2 regions of the Methylobacterium sp. CM6257 genome follow, and region 2 is predicted to be linked to the other one. Evidence: predicted binding sites of a transcription regulator. Region 2 holds the regulator's gene; the other holds the start of a gene.
The links. The regulator LexA, encoded in region 2, represses DNA repair genes until DNA is damaged. The targets are predictions, from matches to a motif close to TGTTCNNNNTGTGTTCNG.
Positions count from the first base shown of each region.

Region 1: a site for LexA is predicted at 7,599-7,616, ahead of parE (DNA topoisomerase IV subunit B). Genes of this name have one in related genera too.

Region 1 is NZ_CM137735.1:2,466,958-2,477,271, reverse strand. It holds gene coaA (type I pantothenate kinase) at 1-495, opposite strand, end outside; gene ACYCO6_RS12175 (phosphoribosyl-ATP diphosphatase) at 492-815, opposite strand; gene ACYCO6_RS12170 (aspartate carbamoyltransferase catalytic subunit) at 940-1,887, opposite strand; gene ACYCO6_RS12165 (cytochrome b/b6 domain-containing protein) at 2,056-2,916, shown strand; gene ACYCO6_RS12160 (molybdopterin-dependent oxidoreductase) at 2,913-3,848, shown strand; gene topA (type I DNA topoisomerase) at 4,258-6,942, shown strand; gene ACYCO6_RS12150 (hypothetical protein) at 7,163-7,351, opposite strand; gene parE (DNA topoisomerase IV subunit B) at 7,723-9,795, shown strand; gene ACYCO6_RS12140 (PRC-barrel domain-containing protein) at 9,859-10,314, opposite strand, start outside.
Region 2 is NZ_CM137735.1:4,018,417-4,028,730, forward strand. It holds gene ACYCO6_RS19670 (error-prone DNA polymerase) at 1-408, shown strand, start outside; gene ACYCO6_RS19675 (hypothetical protein) at 453-917, shown strand; gene fae (formaldehyde-activating enzyme) at 960-1,499, opposite strand; gene ACYCO6_RS19685 (hypothetical protein) at 1,562-1,735, opposite strand; gene ACYCO6_RS19690 (hypothetical protein) at 1,735-2,037, opposite strand; gene ACYCO6_RS19695 (hypothetical protein) at 2,118-2,333, shown strand; gene ACYCO6_RS19700 (hypothetical protein) at 2,360-2,815, opposite strand; gene lexA (transcriptional repressor LexA) at 3,056-3,778, shown strand; gene ACYCO6_RS19710 (ComEC/Rec2 family competence protein) at 3,772-6,051, opposite strand; gene gltX (glutamate--tRNA ligase) at 6,224-7,651, shown strand; gene gltA (citrate synthase) at 7,873-9,162, shown strand; gene ACYCO6_RS19725 (DNA-3-methyladenine glycosylase family protein) at 9,297-10,121, shown strand.

The DNA of each region.
Region 1 (10,314 bases), 1.6 Mb from region 2:
GGTGTCGTAGCTTTCCGGAAAACCCTTGCGCTCCATCAGCCCGTTGGCGGCGAGATCGGCGTTGGGCAGCAGGAACCCGTCGGTGGTGACGAGGTCGACCTTCGGGGTGTTGGGCCAGCGCGCCAGCAGGGCGGTCAGGATGCGGGCCGTCGTCGACTTTCCCACCGCCACCGATCCGGCGAGCCCGATGATGTAGGGCGCCTTGGTCTCGCGCTCGGCCATCAGGAAGCGCTGCGTCGCCTTGAACAGCCCCTGGGTCGCCGCGACGTAGAGGGCGAGCAGGCGCGACAGCGGCAGGTAGATCGCCACGACCTCCTCGACCGAGATCGGGTCGTTGATCGATTGCAGCCGCTCCAAGTCCTCCTGATTGAGGGTGAGCGGCGTGTCGGCGCGCAGCTGCGCCCATTCCTCGCGGCTGAAGCGGCGATACGGCGAGAGCCGGTCCGATGCGTCGAGGATCGCCTCGACCGAGCCCGGCAGCGCGGCCGCGTTCACGCGTGGCGCCTCGCGGCCTTCTCGGCGATGCCGCTCTGGGCGGTGCGCCGCTCCAGCTCGGCCATCACGGCGTCGAGCTCGACCCCGCCCGCCCGGAGCAGCACGACGAGATGGTAGAGCACGTCCGCAGCCTCATTCCGCAGGCCGGTCTTGTCGCCCTGCACGGCCGCGATCGCCGCCTCCACCGCCTCCTCGCCGAGCTTCTTGGCCGCCTTGGCGGGTCCCTCGGACAGGAGCTTGGCCGTGTAGGAGGTGGCCGGATCGGTCCCGGCGCGGCTCGCCACGAGGGCGGCGAGGTCGGCGAGCGTGTAGGCGGTCATGAAACGATCTGCATGTTACGACGGCCCCTTATACAGATCAGGGCCGGATTTCGGCAGGAAACTGCGCCACGGCCGCCCTGCGGGCAAGCGGGACGGGTGAAGGCCGCCCGGCTTTGTCCGGGGCTCACTCGTTCGGCAGGTGCCGGGCGAGCGCCTCGAGCACGGCCATGCGCACGGCCACGCCCATCTCGACCTGCTCGCGGATCAGCGACTGCGCGCCGTCGGCGATCTCGGAGGAGATCTCGACGCCGCGGTTCATCGGGCCCGGATGCATCACCAGGGCGTCGGGCTTGGCCAGCGCCAGCTTCTCGCCGTCGAGGCCGAAATAGCGGAAATACTCCTTCACGGAGGGCACGAACGAGCCGTTCATGCGCTCGCGCTGGAGGCGCAGCATCATCACGATGTCGCAGCCGACGAGACCCTTGCGCATGTCCGTGAAGGTCTCGACGCCGAAGCGCTCGATCCCGGCGGGCAGCAGCGTCGAAGGGGCGATCAGGCGCACGCGGGCGCCCATGGCCTGCAGCAGGATGATGTTCGAGCGCGCCACCCGCGAGTGCAGGACGTCGCCGCAGATCGCCACCTGCAGGCCCTCGATCCGGCCCTTGTTGCGGCGGATGGTCAGCGCGTCGAGGAGCGCCTGGGTCGGATGCTCGTGGGCGCCGTCCCCGGCATTGACCACCGCGCAATCGACCTTGCGGGCGAGCAGGTGCACGGCGCCGGCCGCTTCGTGGCGCACCACGATGATGTCGGGGCGCATGGCGTTCAGCGTCGCGGCCGTGTCGATCAGGGTTTCGCCCTTCTTCACCGAAGACGAGGCGACCGACATGTTCATCACATCGGCGCCGAGCCGCTTGCCGGCCAGCTCGAAGGAGGATTGCGTCCGGGTCGAGGGCTCGAAAAACAGGTTGATCTGCGTGCGGCCCCGCAGGGTCGTGCGCTTCTTCTCCACCTGCCGAGAGATGTCGACGGCGGCGTCGGCGGCGTCGAGCAACCCCTCGATGTCGGGCCGGGTCAGGCCCTCGATGCCGAGGAGGTGCCGGTGCGGGAAGGCCGGGGGCGGAGGCGTCGTCATGATGAGGCCCGGGTGTAGGTGGGGCGCGCCGTCCCGGCAAGGCGGGCCCTCGCCTGCGGCCTTTTTTCCGGCGGATGGTAACCGACGGGACCTGCGCCACGTATCAGCCCGGACGGTCGGGATACGTACGCTTCCCGGCTTCGCGACGCCTGTCCGGGATCCCGATACGTGGCCGCCTCCCCTGCCCTCGAAGCGCCCGAGACCGTCGACCGGCAGGGGCGCCGCTGGTTCTACCGCCACCCGCTGGTGATCCGGCTGGCGCACTGGATCAATGCCGTGGTGCTTCTCGTGCTGCTGATGAGCGGCCTGCAGATCTTCAACGCCCACCCGGCGCTCTACTGGGGCGCGGTCTCGACCTTCGACAATCCGGCGCTCGCCATCACCAGCGAGCAGGGCCGCGACGGCACGACCCGCGGCGTGGTGACCTTGGGCGCGCGCAGCTTCGACACCACCGGCGTTCTTGGCCTGTCGCGCGAGAGCGGCACCGAGGTTGAGCGGGCCTTCCCGTCCTGGGCGACGCTGCCCGCCTACCAGGATCTCGCCACGGGCCGGCGCTGGCACTTCCTGTTCGCCTGGTTCCTGGTGATCAACGGTGCGATCTATCTGGCGTACGGGTTGTTCAGCGGACAGCTCCGCCGCCGCCTGATCCCGGACGGAGACCAGATCCGCGATTTCGGCGGCTCCGTGAAGGAGCACCTGCTCCTGCGCTTCCCCGAGGGCGAGGAGGCCAAGCGCTACAACGTCATCCAGAAGCTGACCTACCTCGTCGTGGTGCTGGGCCTCCTGCCCGCCATGGTGCTCGCCGGCTTGGCCATGTCTCCGGGCATGGACGCCGCCTGGCCCTGGCTCACCGAGCTGTTCGGCGGCCGGCAATCGGCGCGCAGCGTCCACTTCATCGCCGCCGGCCTGATCGTGCTGTTCGTGGTCGTCCACGTGCTGCTCGTGATCGTCTCCGGGCTCGTCAACAACATGCGCGGCATGATCACCGGCTGGTTCAGCCTCGGCCGCGACAAGGAGGCCGCGCGATGATCCTCCACCGCCGCACGCTCCTCAGCGCAGGCGCCGGCCTGATGGGCACCGCCCTGCTCGGCGGCTGCGACCGATTCGCCGGGACCGACACGGGGCGCCGGACCCTCCAGGCCGGCGAGGACGCGAACCTGTTCGTCCAGCGCCTGCTGATGTCCCCCGCGACCCTGGCCCGGGAGTTCCCGGCCTCGATGATCTCCCCCTGGTTCAAGCCGAACGGCTCGATCGATCCGCCGGACCGGGGCTATCGCAGTCTGGCGGCGAAGAAATTTGCCGATTTCAAGCTGACGGTCGACGGGCTCGTCCAGTCGCCGCTGTCGCTCAGCCTCGCGGATCTGCGCGCCCTGCCGTCGCGGACCCAGATCACCCGTCACGATTGCGTCGAGGGTTGGAGCTGCATCGGCCAGTGGGCCGGCGTACCCCTCGCGGAGGTGCTAAAGCGGGCCGGGCTGAAGCAGCAGGCGCGCTTCGCCGTCTTCCACTGCGCCGACACGCTGGAATACGCCGGCAGCCAGGAGGGGGCCACCCTCTGGCGCCCGGACGGTCCTGGCGCGGTGCGCGAGGCCTACGTGCAGCTCGCCGCCGCCGAGGATTGGGGCGGTGCGCCCACCGCCACCGACGCGCCCAAGGACGATTGGGGTCAGGCCAGCCCCGCCGCGGAGCCCCAGGATAGGCGCACGCCGATCCGCTACTACGAGAGCATCGACCTCTACGACGCCTTCAATCCGCAGACGATCCTGGCCTACGACCTCAACGGCAAGCCGCTGCCGGTCTCCAACGGGGCGCCCCTGCGCCTGCGCGTCGAGCGCCAACTTGGCTACAAGCAGGCCAAGTACGTGATGCGGGTCGAGATGGTGGACTCGCTCGCCGGTATCGGCCAGGGCAGCGGCGGCTATTGGGAGGATCGCGGCTACGAGTGGTACGCGGGGATCTGAGACTCGGTCGACGGGATTCGAAGCCCTCGGCTTCGTCCAACCCGCCCCCTCATCCTGAAGTGCCTGCGCTTCGCTTCGGCACCTCGGGATGAGGGGGGAGCATCGGAGTTCCCAAGAGGCTGCGCATTCCACCAGAGGGATGGCCTAGCCCAGGCGGGTCCGAAGGTCTGGCGGCCTGAGGCTTTGTCCGATCACGAGATGCAGAGCAGCAACGCTGCGCCTGCTTCGAGGCGCAGCGGGTCCCGATGTCCGACCCGGCCTGCGTCGCCTCCGCCATTTGACATCCCGCCGCCCGTGACCCACTTGTGCCCGGCGCGCGGCCCCGGCCCGACGGCGGGCATTCGTCCCACGCGAATCTCGGAAAGAATTCGTCCGTCGAGCCCAGGCTCCGTCAGGGGCAGAGGTCTGAATGAAAGTCGTCGTCGTCGAGTCGCCGGCCAAAGCCAAGACGATCAATAAGTATCTCGGACGCGATTATGAAGTCATCGCCTCCTTCGGGCACATTCGCGACTTGCCGCCCAAGGACGGCTCGGTAGATCCCGAGCAGGATTTCCGCATGGTGTGGGAGCTGGCGGACCGGGGCGCGAGCCGCGTCTCCGAGATCGCCAAGGCGGTTAAGAGCGCCGACAAGCTGATTCTGGCGACCGACCCCGATCGCGAGGGCGAGGCCATCTCCTGGCACGTGCTGGAGGCGCTGACCGCCCGCAAGGCGCTCAAGGACATCCCGGTCGAGCGCGTGACCTTCAACGCCATCACCAAGGCCTCGGTCGAGGCGGCGATGCGCAAGCCCCGCGAGATCGACCAGGCGCTGGTCGACGCCTACCTGGCGCGCCGGGCGCTCGACTACCTCGTCGGCTTCAACCTCTCGCCGGTCCTGTGGCGTAAGCTCCCGGGCGCCCGCTCGGCGGGGCGCGTGCAGTCGGTGGCGCTCCGCCTGGTCGTCGAGCGCGAGATGGAGATCGAGCGGTTCAAGCCGCGCGAGTACTGGACGATCGTCGCCACCCTGACGACCGGGGACGGCGCGACCTTCGAGGCCCGCCTCGTGGGCGCGGACGGCAAGCGCATCCAGCGCCTCGACGTCGGGACGGCTGAGGAGGCCGCCGCCTTCAAGCGCGACCTGGAGCTCGCGACCTTCCAGGTGGCGAGCGTCGAGGCGAAGCCCGCCAAGCGCCACCCGCAGCCGCCCTTCACGACCTCCACGCTGCAGCAGGAGGCCTCCCGCAAGCTCGGCATGGCGCCGGCCCAGACCATGCGGGTCGCCCAGCGGCTCTACGAGGGCGTCGACATCGGCGGCGAGACGGTCGGCATCATCACCTACATGCGGACCGACGGCGTCGACATGGCGCCGGAGGCGATCCAGGACGCCCGCCGGGTGATCGGCAAGGAGTTCGGCGACCGCTACGTGCCGGACGTGCCGCGCAAGTACAGCGTCAAGGCGAAGAACGCCCAGGAGGCCCACGAGGCGGTGCGGCCCACCGACATGGGCCGCCTGCCCAAGACGGTGGCGCGCCACCTCGAGCCCGAGCAGGCCCGGCTCTACGAGCTGATCTGGACCCGCACCATGGCGAGCCAGATGGAATCGGCCGAGCTGGAGCGGACCACCGTGGACGTCACGGCCAAGGTCGGGCCGCGGACCATCGAGCTGCGCGCCACCGGCCAGGTGGTGAAGTTCGACGGCTTCCTGACCCTCTATCAGGAGGGCAAGGACGACGAGGAGGACGAGGAGAGCCGCCGCCTGCCGCCCATGAAGGCTGGCGACCCGCTCACCCGCGAGCGGATCAGCTCGACCCAGCACTTCACCGAGCCGCCGCCGCGCTACTCCGAGGCGAGCCTCGTGAAGCGCATGGAGGAGCTCGGCATCGGCCGCCCGTCCACCTACGCGGCCGTGCTGCAGACCCTGCGCGACCGCGAATATGTGAAGATTGAGAAGAAGCGGCTGCAGCCGGAGGACAAGGGGCGGCTCGTCACGGGCTTCCTGGAGAGCTTCTTCCGGCGCTACGTCGAGTACGACTTCACCGCCGACCTCGAGGAGCAGCTCGACCGCGTCTCCAACGCCGAGATCGACTGGCGGGCGGTGCTGCGCGACTTCTGGCGCGACTTCTCCGCGGCGATCGGCGAGACTAAGGAGCTGCGCGTCGCCGACGTGCTGGAGGCGCTGAACGGCCTCCTCGGGCCGCACATCTTCCCGGACAAGGGCGACGGCTCGAACCCGCGCACCTGCCCGACCTGCGGCTCGGGCCAGCTGTCGCTGAAGCTCGGAAAGTTCGGCGCCTTCATCGGCTGCTCGAACTACCCGGAGTGCAAGTACACCCGCCAGCTCTCGGCCTCAGGCATCGACGGTGAGGGCGAGGGCTCCTCGCCCGAGGGCGGCCAGCCGGGTGTCCGGGTGTTGGGCACCGATCCGGCGACCGGCCTGCCGGTGACGATCCGCGACGGCCGCTTCGGGCCGTTCGTGCAGCTCGGCGAGGCCTCCACCGAGAAGGGCGCCGAGAAGCCGAAGCGCTCCTCACTGCCCAGGGGCTTGACGCCCTCGGCGGTGGATCTCGAGAAGGCGCTCGCCCTGCTGTCGCTGCCCCGCGAGGTGGCGCGCCACCCCGAGACTGGCGAGCCGATTCTGGCCAATCTCGGCCGCTTCGGCCCCTACGTGCAGCACGGGAAGACCTACGCGAATCTCGGCAAGGACGACGACGTTCTGGAGATCGGGGCGAACCGCGCCATCGACCTGATCGTCGCCAAGGAACAGGGCGGCGGACGCGGCCGTCCGGCCGCCGATCCCGGCCGGCCGCTCGGCAAGGACGAGGCGAGCGGGCGCGACCTCGTGGTCAAGGCCGGACGCTACGGGTCCTACGTCACGGACGGCGAGGTAAACGCCACGCTGCCGAAGACGATGGCCGCCGAGGCGCTGACCCTCGACGAGGCCATCGCGCTGGTCAACGCCAAGCGCGCCTCGGGCGGCGGCAAGCCGGCCAAGCGCGGCGGGGCTCGGAAAACCTCCGCGCGCGCGGCGAGCGGCGACAAGCCGGCGGCCAAGAAGCCAGCCGCCAAGAAACCTGCGGCCAAGAAGGCCCCCGCGAAGAAGACGGGCGCCGGCTAAGACCTATTCTGACGGACGGTCTCGATCGAACGGGGTGCCAGAATCCCTATCTCATCCTCCTGCGGGGCCCATTCAGCGGGCCCTGAAGGAGATGGTCCGAAACCGTGGGCAAACCGGAGGGCGCCGTCGAGGTTTGCGCTGCGCGCAAGGACCTCAGGCCGCAGGCGAGTTTTGGCTAGCCGGGCTCGGCGGCTTCGGAGAACCGACGTCGCGGGTTGGTTCAGACCAGATAGGTGATCGTGGCGGCGACCGCGGTGGCGAACGTCGCCAGCGCGATGGTGGCGGAGTTCACCAGGGCCCGGGCCGGAGGCGCGCCTGCAGCCTCCTCCTCGCAGCCGAAGGCGGCGCCGGCCGCGTGCTCGAAGCGGATCAGGGTGAGGCGACGGGCCTCGATCGCGGCGTTGCTCATCGAGTGCGGCTCCCTGACCACGGTCAAGTTCTTGATCTCCGTCGACAACGCCGTTGGGGCCGCGCTGTTCCGGGGGTGATCTGTGGGTCCGGGTCGGACGGTCACGAGAAAGCCTTAACCCATTGTTGTGCAACGTTGTGATGACGGGCTGCAGCGCGCTCGGGCCGTCCATCACGCTGCTGCCCTCGCTCGTGGCGGCGCAGCATGCGATGGTAGGAACGTTCGGCACCGCGGCGAACCGCTTTGATGTTTCTGTTTTGTTCCGCTATATTGCGGGGATGAAGGCGCATGCTCCAAAACCCCAGACACGTGCCCAGAACCGTCTGCGCGACGTCGAGCCGGCCGACGGGCCGCGCCCGCGGAGGCCGCGCGTGAGCGACCCGGCGCGCGACCTGTTCGGGCCGGGCGGCAAGATGCCCTCCACGGCTCCGTCCGTCCGGCCATCCGAGCCGCGGCGGCGCCTCGACGCCTCGGCCTCCGTGGCGACGCTCGCGTCTGCCGGGCCTGAGGCCGGCTACACCGCCTCCGACATCGAGGTGCTTGAGGGGCTGGAGCCGGTCCGGCGCCGGCCCGGCATGTATATTGGCGGTACCGACGAGCGGGCGCTGCACCACCTCTTCGCCGAGGTGATCGACAACTCGATGGACGAGGCGGTCGCTGGCCATGCCAGCTTCATCGAGGTGGAGCTGGAAGAATCCGGCACCCTCGTGGTCACCGATAACGGCCGCGGCATCCCGGTCGATCCGCACCCGAAATTCCCGGGCAAGTCGGCGCTCGAGGTCATCATGACCACGCTGCATGCCGGCGGTAAATTCGACTCGAAGGTCTATGAGACCTCCGGCGGCCTGCACGGCGTCGGCATCTCGGTGGTGAACGCGCTCTCCGACCTGCTCGAGGTCGAAGTGGCACGCAATCAGACCCTCTACCGCCAGACCTTCTCGCGCGGTCACGCCCAGGGGGCGCTGGAGCTTGTCGGCCGGGTGCAGAACCGCCGCGGCACCAAAGTCCGTTTCCATCCCGATGCCGAGATCTTCGGCTCGCTGAAATTCGACCCGCGCCGCCTCTTCAAGATGGCGCGCTCGAAGGCCTACCTGTTCGGCGGCGTCGAGATCCGCTGGCGCTGCGCCCCCGCCCTTCTCGAAGGGATGGAGGATGTGCCGGCGGAAGCCGTGCACCGCTTCCCCGATGGGCTGCGCGACTACCTCGCCCGCGACATCGAGGGCAGGGAGCTGGTCACCGAGGCAATGTTCTCCGGCAAGATCACCAAGCCGGGCTCGCATGGCTCGCTCGAATGGGCGGTGGCCTGGATGGTCGCCGAGGACGGGATCTCGCATTCCTACTGCAACACGATCCCGACCCCCGAGGGCGGCACCCACGAGGCGGGCTTAAGGGTCGCGCTGCTGCGCGGCCTGCGCGAGCACGCCGAGCGCGTGAACCAGGCCAAGCGAATGACGGCGGTCACCACCGACGACGTCATGGCGACCTGCGCGTCGATGCTCTCGGTCTTCATCCGCGAGCCCGAGTTCCAGGGCCAGACCAAGGACAAGCTCGCCACCGTGGAGGCGCAGCGCATCGTCGAGACAGCGGTGCGCGACGCCTTCGACCACTGGCTCGCCGCCTCCCCGGCCCAGGCCAACAAGCTCCTCGACTGGGTGATCGACCGCGCCGAGGAGCGCCTGCGCCGCCGCCAGGAGAAGGAGGTCGCCCGCAAGAGCGCCACCCGCAAGCTCCGTTTGCCCGGCAAGCTCGCCGACTGCTCGGCGGCCGGCACTGCGGGTTCTGAGATCTTCATCGTCGAGGGCGACTCGGCCGGTGGCTCGGCCAAGCAGGCCCGCGACCGAGCGACTCAGGCGATCCTGCCGCTGCGCGGCAAGATCCTGAACGTCGCCTCGGCATCGCGCGACAAGCTCGGCGCCAACCAGCTCATCTCGGACCTGACGCTCGCACTCGGCTGCGGCACCGGCTCCGCCTTCCGCGAGGCGGACCTGCGCTACGAGAAGGTGATCATCATGACGGACGCCGACGTCGACGGCGCCCATATCGCCTCCCTGCTGATCACCTTCTTCTACCGGCAGATGCCGAAGCTCATCGACCGCGGGCACCTCTACCTCGCGATCCCGCCCCTCTACCGGCTGCAGCAGGGCTCCAAGGTCGCCTATGCCCGCGACGATGCCGACCGGGAGCGGATCATCAAGACGGTGTTCAAGGGCGGCAAGGTCGAGATCGGGCGCTTCAAGGGTCTGGGCGAGATGATGCCGGCCCAGCTCAAGGAGACCACCATGGACCCGAAGAAGCGCACGCTGCTGCGCGTCGCGGTTCTGGACGAGGCCCGGGAATCGACCGGCGACACCGTCGAGCGCCTGATGGGCAACAAGCCGGAGGCCCGTTTCGCCTTCATCAGCGAGCGCGCGGCCTTCGCCGAGGGCGCGGATCTCGACATCTGAGCGGCATACGCCCGGAATCACCATCGCCGAGGCGTAGCCGCCTCGGCGATGGTGAAGCGAGGGCTAATGCGTGCTGATCACCTTGGCCGGGTCGAAGGGCTGGGCCGCCGCCACCGTGTCCTTGCTCATGTTGAGAACCGCCGAGAACCGGTCTCCGCCGGGCCGCAGGACCAGGGCACCGGGCTCAACCGCGATGCGCTTGCTGCTGAGGCCGAGGAAGCCGCCGACGTCGAGCACCACTGCCTTGAGTGTGCCGCCATCGGTGATCAGCAGGTCGTCGATCTTGCCGACGCTGTCGCCCGCGGCGTTGTGCACGTTCACGCCGATCAGCTTCGAGGCCATGACGGCGACGGGCTTGAGTCCCTGACGCTTGGCGGCATCCTGGGCGCTCGCTGCCTCCATAAGCCGTCCGGCGCCGCTGCCGTCCGTCGAGGTGCCAGGTCCGGTGCCGGGCAGCACCGTATCCTTGCCGATCACGGTGGCATCCTGCGCGCCGGCCGGCGAACCCCCCAGGCCGAG
Region 2 (10,314 bases):
CGGCTCGCCCGGATCGGCGCGATCCCGGCCCGGGCCCATCTCGATCCGGCCCTGCCCCAGGGCGCGCGGGTCACGGTGGCGGGCCTCGTGCTGATCCGCCAGCGGCCGGGCACCGCCAAGGGCGTGGTCTTCCTGACCCTGGAGGACGAGACCGGCATCGCCAACGTGATCGTCTGGAAGACGGTGTTCGAGGCCAACCGTCGGGTCGCCATGCAGGCCCGGTTCCTCGCCGTGCGCGGCCGGATCCAGCGGGCGGGCGGCGTGGTCCATATCGTGGCGGAGGGGTTTCGCGATCTCACCGCGTCCCTGCGCGACCTGCGCGAGGCCGGGATGAAGCTGCCCCCCGAGAACACGGATTTCGGCGTCCCGCCGGACCGGCGCGTGTACCGCAGCCGGGATTTCCACTGATGAACGCCCCTCGACAGGCCCTGCGCCGCGCGTAGAGTGCCCGCATGTCAAGCTTCGCCGTCCCGCGCCTCCTCCTCGCCGCCTGCGCGGCCCTGCCGCTCCTGGCGGTTCAAGCCAGGGCCGACAGCTGCGACGACCTCGCCCGCCAGATCGCCGGCGCAATCGGCGGCAAGGTCGGCAAGCGCGCCGGGCCGAGCATCGACATCCGCATGGCCGGCCCGATCAAGTTCGACGTGACCTGCCGGGCCGAGCCGATCGTGCAGGCCACATCCGCCGAACCGACCCCGTCAGCGACCTTCTTCCGCGACCTGTCGACGGCCTCCGAGATCCTGATCGGCGAGTCCGCCGCCACCGTCGAGCCGATCATCGCCAACGCCTACCGGACCTCGCTGTCGGAGCGGCGCAAGTCGTTCATCCAGCAGAACGGCTGGTCGGCCTCCTGCTACACCGACCCGGGCAGCACCACGATGCGGACCCTGTGCTCGGTGGGGCGCATCCCGCCGGAATGAGGCGGGCCTGACCCGGCAGGATGCGTGCGGAAGCGGGGCCGCTCAGTACTCGATCACGCCGTCCAGGGCGTAGTGCTTCACGGTCTTCCGGTTGGCGATCAGCTCGTCCACCGTCGGCTCGCCCTTGAGGGCGCGGGCGATGGCGAGCTTCGTCGCCTCGTAGTTCGTCCGGTAGAGGTCCTTCTGGTCGAGGTTGTCGTCCTCGGCGCAGCGCGGATCGAGCCAGATCATGATGATCATGCACAGCTCGTCGAGCCCGTCCTTGGGCAGGATGCCCTCGATGATGCAGTCCACGATCGCGTCGCCGGTGGCCGCCTGGACCACGCCGCCGAGCAGCTCGACGTACTCGGCCGTGTGGATGGTGGCCTTGGTGGTCATCATCGTGGCCGGACGCACCAGCTGGTTGAGGTCGCGCACCACGAACATCCGGGTGTGGCCCTGAACCTGCCCCATCATCGACGCGAAGGCCTGGCCCACCGGCCCGCGCACCGAGCCGATCAGCACCTCCGGCATGGCGTCGGTGTACTGGCCCTCGGCCGCCAGCACCGTGGCCTCGCCCGCGCGGAACCAGATCTCTTGCATGTTCGAACTCCACCTGATCGGAGCCCGCGGGAGACATCATCGCGCCGCCCGCGTCAATGAGCTCAGAGCAGGCCGACCCCGTCGAGCACGCCGACCGGCGCGAAGGCGATGGTGATCCCCGAGACGGTGTAGACCACGCATTTGTAGGTCCCCGCCACCCGCTTCCCCTCCGGCAGAGCCCGTGTCGCCAGAAGGATCAGGAAGCCGAGCGCCAGGGGCAGGAGCAGCGCGTTCATCACCTCCACGGCGACGTTGCGGGCCACGAGGTTCGGCACGAGCTGCACGGCGACCGCCCCGCCACGACCACGGGCGTGAAGGCGCCGTAGAAGGCCGGTGCCTCCAGGGGCGACTGCTCCAGGGAGTGCGGCTTGCCGGTCACGTCGCCGAAGCCCCAGGCCAGCGCCAGGGCCACCACGTCCAGCGCCACGAAGGCCGCCGCGATGAGGCTGCCGATATCCGTGTCGGCGAGCATCACGAGGAGTCCAGGGCCGGCGGTCTTGAGGAACGCGTTCAGGCGAGGCAGGGAAGCGCTTGGCACGGCTCGGGAACAGTCCCGGGCGCGGGCAGTTCCGGGCGGGAGCCTGCGGCGTTTTCCCGGGGCGCGCGGGAGGATGTGTGATGGCGGAGAGCACGGATCGGGGCGCCGGCTGGAGCCTCCAGGCGAGTCCCGTGCCCGACGGGGTGCGGCTGGAACTCGCCCTGTCCGATCTCGGCGGAAGCCCGGTCACGGCCGCGATCGTGCTCGATCGGGCGGAGGCCCGCGCCTTCGCCCGCGCCTTGCTGGCGGCGGCCGGCGACGCGGCCGAGCGCACCTTCCCGAAGCCGGGTGCCTGACCGGCGCGGCAGCGCCGGGCCGCGGTTCAGCGCAGGATCAGGCCCGGATTGCGGCCCGGCAGACGCGGCACCACGGTGCCGCGCTTCTCGATGGGCGCGTCGCACGCGTAGGCGAACTCGGTCTTCAGCGGATCGAACACCGTCTCGCCGGTGATCCGGCAATCCTCGCGCACGGTCTCGTCGAGATAGGCGCGGGCGGCCGTGCGGAAGCGCTTCACCCGGGTCGCCTCCGGCTCGGGATCGATCCGGGCCTCGCTGAGATTGCAGCCGGCATATTCGCGCAGGGCGTTCGAGACGATCAGCATCCTGCGCAACTGCCGGTTGTCATAGACCTCGTAGGGCTCCTTGCAGCCGATGGTGACCACCTGCGGCGTGAGGGCCACGTAGTTGCGCGAGATGTACGCGAAGCCGGTGGTGCAGCCGGCCAGCGCCAAGCCCAGGGCGACCAAGCCGAGGGGCAGCAGAGCCGCGGGTCGTCGCATCCTCGTCATCCCAGCCCGATTCCAGCCCGTCCCGGATCCGCCGCCCTCTCTGGCGGGACACCGGGATGCATTGAAACGGCTCCGCTTGCGCCGTCAAATCGTTTCTCGCCACGCCCGGGCCGCGGCAGCGCGAGCGTGGCCGTATTGTGCTTGCGGAACACTTGCGGAACGTTTAGCCTGTTCGTGATTTGTTTCCGAGACCGTCCCGAGGCGGTCCGCCAAGCCGCGAGGCCCCCGTCGATGCTCACGCGCAAGCAGCTGGACCTCCTGCGATTCATCCAGAGTCGCATGCAGGAATGCGGCGTCCCCCCCTCGTTCGACGAGATGAAGGACGCGCTCGACCTCAAGTCGAAATCGGGCATCCACCGGCTGATCACGGCCCTGGAGGAGCGCGGTTTCCTGCGGCGCCTCCCGAATCGCGCGCGCGCCATCGAGGTGATCCGTATCCCCGAGAGCCTGACCGGTCAGGCCGCCGCACCTGCGGCGGAGCCGCGCCGCTTCACCCCGAGCGTGGTCGAGGGCGGCAAGTCCAAGCAGCCGCCGATGCCGGCCAGCACGCGGATGATCGATGAGGCCGGCCGCGCCGTCTCGATTCCCGTGATGGGCCGGATCGCGGCCGGTACGCCGGTCTCGGCGATCCAGAACCAGAGCCACGCCATCACCCTCTCGCCGGACTTCCTGGCGGGCGGCGAGCACTACGCCCTGGAGGTGCGGGGCGATTCGATGGTGGAGGCCGGCATCCTCGACGGCGACCTCGTGGTGATCCGCAAGCAGGAGACGGCCAACACCGGCGACATCATCGTGGCCCTGATCGACGACGAGGAGGCGACGCTCAAGCGCCTGCGCCGCCGCGGCTCCTCGATCGCCCTCGAGGCCGCCAACCCGGCCTACGAGACGCGCGTGCTTGGTCCCGACCGGGTCCGGATCCAGGGCCGGCTCGTCAGCCTCGTCCGCCGCTACTGAGGCGGCTCGGCCGGCCCGTCATCGGGGATGATCCTGCCCCCGGACGCGTCGGCCTCTGACGGAGTTGCCGCCACCGGCTCTCGCGCGGCACCGTTCCCATCCGCACGTGCGATCGCCGGGGGCTCTGCCGGGCGCGGGCGCCAGGGGAGGGAGCGGCCGCCGTCGCGGGCGTAATGCGCCGTGAAGCCCTCGGTCTCGGCCCGGAGGGCCACGGCCCCGCGGGCGGCCAGGACGCGACGGTCGATCACCAGAGGCCCCGTGCAGGTCGGCGGCGCGGCGAGTCCGGTGATCAGCACGGCGGCCCGGGCGCAATCCTCCGAAAAGGCGCGTCGGTCCCGGACCAGGGCCACCGCCCGTCCGTCCGGTAGCTGCGCCGTGCAGCCGAGCCGATCGCACCGCCCGCCCGGCTGCGAGCCGATCATCGCGTTGGCTCGCCGCCCGTCACCATCTGCCTTCAGCCACTGCTCCAGCACGAAGGCGGACGGCTTGCCCAGCACCGTGAGCCGGCCGTCGGGGCTCCGCACGGCAGCGCCCCCGCCTTGCCGGTCGACGTAGAGGTCGTAGCGTTCCGGCAGGGCGGCGAGCCAGAGTCCGAACAGAACGGGCGGCAGCGCGAGCCAGCGCAGGCGCGAGGCCGGAAGCGTCGCCAGCAGCAATCCCGCCGTCAGCAGAGTCAGCGCGCCGGTGCCGAAAGCCGGCAGCACGAGGGTCGCCCGCTCGAACCCGGCGATCCATTCGGAGATCGCCAGCATGCCGCCGACGGCCTGCCCCATGAGCCACCAGATCGGCCGGTCGAGGGCGAAGGGATAGGCCAGGATCCCGATGACCGCGGACGGCATCACCACGAGGGAGACGAGCGGCAGGGTCAGGGCGTTGCCGACGAGTCCGAGTGGCTGGATCGTCTGGAAATGATAGGTGGCGAAGGGCGCGGTCGCGACCTGCGCCACCAGGGTCGTGGCCAGCGTGCCGGTGACTGCCGAGAGGCCGGTGCCGACGAGCCGCCCGATCCGCCCCGCCCCGGGGCGCACGAAGAGGCGCCCGTCGATCAGCCGCGCGCAGGCGATCAGCCCGGCCACCGCCCCGAACGACATCTGGAAGCTCGGGCCGAGCAGGCCCTCCGGCTCGCGGGCCAGGGCGATCAGCGCGGACAGCGCGAGGTTGCGCATCGACAGGGCCGGCCGGTCCACCAGGATCGCGCCCAGCATGATCAGGGTCATGATCAGCGAGCGCTCGGCGGCGATGTCCCAGCCCGAGAAGGCGCAGTAGGCGGTTACCCCCGCCATGGCGAAGCCGGCGGCGATCTTCTTGATCGGCCAGAACAGCGCGCAGTAGGGCACGAGGGCGAGGACGGCCCGCACCAGCCAGAACACCACGCCGGCGGCCAGCACCATGTGCAGCCCCGAGATCGAGACCACGTGGTAGATGCCGGCAGCGCGGAGCGCATCGTTGGTCGCCGGACCGATCAGCCCGCGCTTGCCCGTCACCAGGGCCGCCGCCACCGCGCCCGCCTGGCCGCCTTCTGCCTGGGCGATCCGGCGGGTAAGCGCGTTGCGGGCCTCGTCCAGCATGGCGGCGAGCCGCAGGCCCAGGGGCGGCGGCTCCGAAGGCGCACGGACCGTGACCGCGCCGAGCAGCGAGCCAACCGCACCGATGCTCTGAAAATACGCGTCCCGGGCGAAGTCGTAGCCGCCGGGCCGAGCCGCCTCCGGGGGCGGAAGCAGCCGCGCGGTGGCGGCGATGACGTCCCCGGGCCGCGCGGTCGGCGTCTTGCGGAACGAGACCCGGACCCGGACGGGCCGCACCTCCGGCGCGAGCCCCGCGAAGCTCTCCACCCGGATCACCAGCCGGGCGCCGACCTCCCGGTCGTCCAGGGCCTCGACCGTCCCGGTGAGCGGGCCGATTGTGGTGCGAGCGAGGATCGGGGCCGCCACCTGCGAGACCCGCCAGGCCGCCGCCGCGAAGCCGAGGAACCCGGCCGCCAGGGTCAGCGCGGCGGCCAAGGCCGCCGGTCGCGCGCCGAGAATCGGCACCGGTGCCAGGGCGAGGGCCGCGCCGACCAGAGGGGCGGCGAGGATCGGGGCGCCGTCGGCGACCGCGAAGTAGACCAGGATGCCGGCGCCGAAGGCCACGGCCAGCCAGGGGAACAGGCGGCGCTGCTCGGCTTCCCGGGCGAGACCTGCGGTGACCCACGCGCCAAGTGCCGGAAGCGCCGCGGCACGCGGACCGGCCAGCGCCACGGCGCCCCCTGCCAGCCTCGCGCCGATCCGCCGCATTGCCGCCGTCCCGATCCGCGCGACCTGTGCCGACGGCCGGGCGATTCCTTCGGCGATTCTTAACGCACCGATCCGCCCGTGCTACAGTCGACGCTTCGTGCTACGGGCGCCCTGTCGAGCCCCTCGCCGCTCCACCGCCCTTTCGCGACTGTCCCCCGAACATACCGGACCGATGTCCTCAGCCGTCGTCACGCGCTTCGCCCCCTCGCCCACCGGCTACCTGCATATCGGCGGAGCCCGCACGGCGTTGTTCAACTGGCTCTATGCCCGCCACACCGGCGGCCGCATGCTGCTGCGCATCGAGGATACCGACCGGGAGCGCTCCACCAAGGGCGCGATCGACGCGATCCTCGACGGCTTGTCCTGGCTTGGCCTCGGCTGGGACGGGGACGTGATCTTCCAGTTCGCCCGGGCCGAGCGCCACCGGGCGGTGGCCGAGGAGCTGCTGGCATCGGGCCGCGCCTACCATTGCTACGCCACCGCCGAGGAGCTGGCGCAGATGCGGGAGACCGCCCGCGCGGAAGGGCGTCCGCCGCGCTACGACGGCCGCTGGCGCGATCGCGACCCGTCCGAGGCCCCGGCCGGCGTCAAACCGGTGATCCGTCTGCGCGCGCCGACCGAGGGCGAGACCGTGGTCGAGGACGCCGTGCAGGGCCGGGTGACCTGGGCCAACAAGGACCTCGACGACCTCGTCCTGCTGCGCTCGGACGGGACGCCGACCTACATGCTCGCCGTCGTGGTCGACGACCACGACATGGGCGTCACGCAGATCATCCGCGGCGATGACCACCTCACCAACGCCGCGCGCCAGAGCCAGATCTTCTCGGCCCTCGGCTGGGAGGTGCCCAAGATGGCCCATATCCCGCTGATCCACGGGTCCGACGGGGCCAAGCTCTCGAAGCGCCACGGCGCGCTCGGCGTCGAGGCCTACCGCGATCTCGGCTACCTGCCGGCGGCCCTGCGCAACTACCTCGTGCGGCTGGGCTGGAGCCACGGCGACCAGGAGGTCTTCTCCACCGAGGAGATGATCGCGGCCTTCGATCTCGGCTCGGTGGGGCGCTCGGCGGCCCGCTTCGACTTCGCCAAGCTCGCCAACCTCAACGGCCTCTACATCCGCACCAGCGCCGATGCCGACCTCGTGGCGGCGATCGAGACGATCCTGCCGAATGTCGGGCCCGAGCGCGGCCTCTCGGCGCCGCTCCAGCCCGCCCTCAAGGACAAGCTCACCCAGGCCATGCCGGGCCTGAAGGAGCGAGCCAAGACCCTGATCGAGCTCCTCGACAGCGCCTACTACCTCACGGCGCAGCGCCCGCTGGCGCTGGACGACAAGGCGCGCGCCCTCCTCTCCGACGATGGCCGCGCGCGCCTGGCCGGCGTGCGCCCGGCGCTCGAAGCCCTGACCGAGTGGAGCGCGGCGGCGACCGAGGGCGCGGTGCGCCAGTACGCGGAGGCCGCGGGCTGCAAACTCGGGCAGGTGGCCCAACCCCTGCGAGCGGCGCTTACCGGGCGCACCACCTCCCCGCCCCTGTTCGACGTGATGGCGGTGCTCGGCCGGGACGAGACCCTCGCCCGGCTCGGCGATCAGGTGTCGCAGGGCTGAGGGCGCGGCGGGTCGCGCCGGCGGGAACTGCGGGCCGCGGCCCGGATTTCGCTTGGCGTCGGGGTCGGGTTGTCACCCACCCCGTTGCTGCTGCAGTGCCGTTTGAGTAACCCAGGGCCTGTGAGCACCCGCAACATGACGCGGCGTGCTCCGGCCCCGGGCTCACCTCGGGCAGCCCGAGGCCGGCATCCGCCACGTCGCCAGAAAAGGGTCCACGATCCATGAGCGCATCCAGCACCATCACCGTGGACGGCAAGACGATCGAGCTGCCGGTGAAATCCGGCACGATCGGGCCGGACGTGATCGATATCGGCAAGCTCTACGCCCAGACCGGCGCCTTCACCTTCGACCCGGGCTTCACCTCGACCGCCTCGTGCGAATCGAAGATCACCTACATCGACGGCGACGAGGGCGTGCTGCTCTATCGCGGCTACCCGATCGAGCAGCTCGCCGAGAAGGGCGACTTCCTCGAGACCTGCTACCTGATGCTGTTCGGCACCCTGCCGACCGCCGCACAGAAGGCCGATTTCGACTACCGGGTCACGCGCCACACCATGGTGCATGACCAGATGAACCGGTTCTTCACCGGCTTCCGCCGCGACGCGCACCCCATGGCCGTGATGGTCGCCTCGGTCGGCGCGCTCTCGGCCTTCTACCACGACTCGACCGACATCACGGACGAGAGCCAGCGGCTGATCGCGTCGATCCGCATGATCGCCAAGATGCCGACGCTGGCGGCGATGGCCTTCAAGTACTCGATCGGCCAGCCGTTCGTGTATCCGAAGAACGACCTCGACTACACCTCGAACTTCCTGCGCATGTGCTACGCGGTGCCGTGCGAGGAGTACGAGGTGAACCCGGTCTTCGCGCGCGCCCTCGACAAGATCTTCATCCTGCACGCCGACCACGAGCAGAATGCCTCGACTTCGACGGTGCGGCTCGCCGGCTCCTCGGGTGCCAACCCCTTCGCCTGCATCGCGGCCGGCATCGCCTGCCTGTGGGGACCTGCCCATGGCGGCGCCAACGAGGCGGCGCTCAAGATGCTGATGGAGATCGGCACGCCCGAGAACGTCGGCAAGTACGTCGCCAAGGCCAAGGACAAGAACGATCCGTTCCGGCTGATGGGCTTCGGCCACCGGGTCTACAAGAACTACGACCCGCGCGCCCGGATCATGCAGAGCACCACCCACCAGGTGCTCAAGGAGCTCGGCAAGACCGACGATCCGCTGCTCCACGTCGCCATGGAACTGGAGCAGATCGCCCTGAAGGACGAGTACTTCATCGAGAAGAAGCTCTACCCGAACATCGATTTCTACTCGGGCATCACCCTCAAGGCGATGGGCTTCCCCACCGACATGTTCACGGTGCTGTTCGCGGTGGCCCGCACGGTGGGCTGGATCGCGCAATGGGCCGAGATGATCGAGGATCCCTCGCAGAAGATCGGCCGTCCGCGTCAGCTCTACGTGGGCCCGGCCCGGCGTGACTACGTGCCCGTGGACCAGCGCGGCTGAGCCGGAGCCTGTCCTTAGACGAGACCAACGGGGCGGCCGCGAGGCCGCCCTTCGCGTTTGCGGAGACCCCGGCCGCGTTCGGCCTCCGCCTGCCCTATCGCGCGTCCTACGACTGGCCGGCGATCCACGCCTTCCTGGCCAAGCGCGCGATCCCGGGCGTCGAGGCGGCTGACCCCGCCGGATCGGCCTACGCGCGCACGGTTAGCGTCGAGGGGCGCTACGGCGTCCTGACGGTGGAGCCCGGCGCGGGCGGCCTGCAGGTTGGCCTCCGCGGCATTGAGGCCGGCGCCGTCCCGGCGGTCGCCGGGCGCCTGCGCCGCCTGTTCGACTGCGACGCCGACCCGGCCGCGATCGCGGGCTGCCTCGCCCGAGATCCGGTTCTCGCCCCACTCGTGGCGGCACGACCGGGCTTACGGCTGCCGGGGGGCTGGGATCCATTCGAGACGGGCTGCCGGGCGATCCTCGGTCAGCAGGTCTCGGTCTCGGCCGCGATCCGGCTCGCCGGAAAGCTGGTGGCGGCCTTCGGGACGCCGCTCGCGGAGCCGCTGGGCGGCCTGACCCACGTCTTCCCGGAACCGGAAGCCCTGGCCGAGGCGGACATCGCCCTGGCCCTCAACATGCCGCGCGCCCGCGGCGCGGCGATCCGGGCGCTCGCCGCGGCAGCGCTGGCCAATCCGGATCTGTTCGCCCCGGCCGAGACTTTGGAGGCCGCGATCCTGCGCTTCACGGCGATTCGGGGAATTGGCCCGTGGACGGCGCAGTACATCGCCATGCGGGCCCTCAAGCTGCCGGACGCCCTGCCGGTGGGCGATGTCGGCCTGCTGCGGGCCCTTGAGACCGGCGCCGGCCGCCCGAGCCCGGCCGCGCTCCTCGCCCGGGCCGAGGCGTGGCGCCCGTTCCGGGCCTACGCGGCGCAGCACCTCTGGGCGGCGGACGAGGCGGCCGTGAAGGGGCGCTGATCCGCAGCGAACCTGCCCGATCCGGGCGACCGACCGAGAGACGGACAACACCGTATCGGAGAGAGCGCGACTTGGTGAGCCCCTGAAACGAGCTTCGTCCCAACCTCGCCCTCATCCTGAGGTGCTGCGCAGCAGCCCCAAAGGCGGCCGCCGCTGCGCTTCGGCACCTCAGGATGAGGGGGTGGGTTGGAGG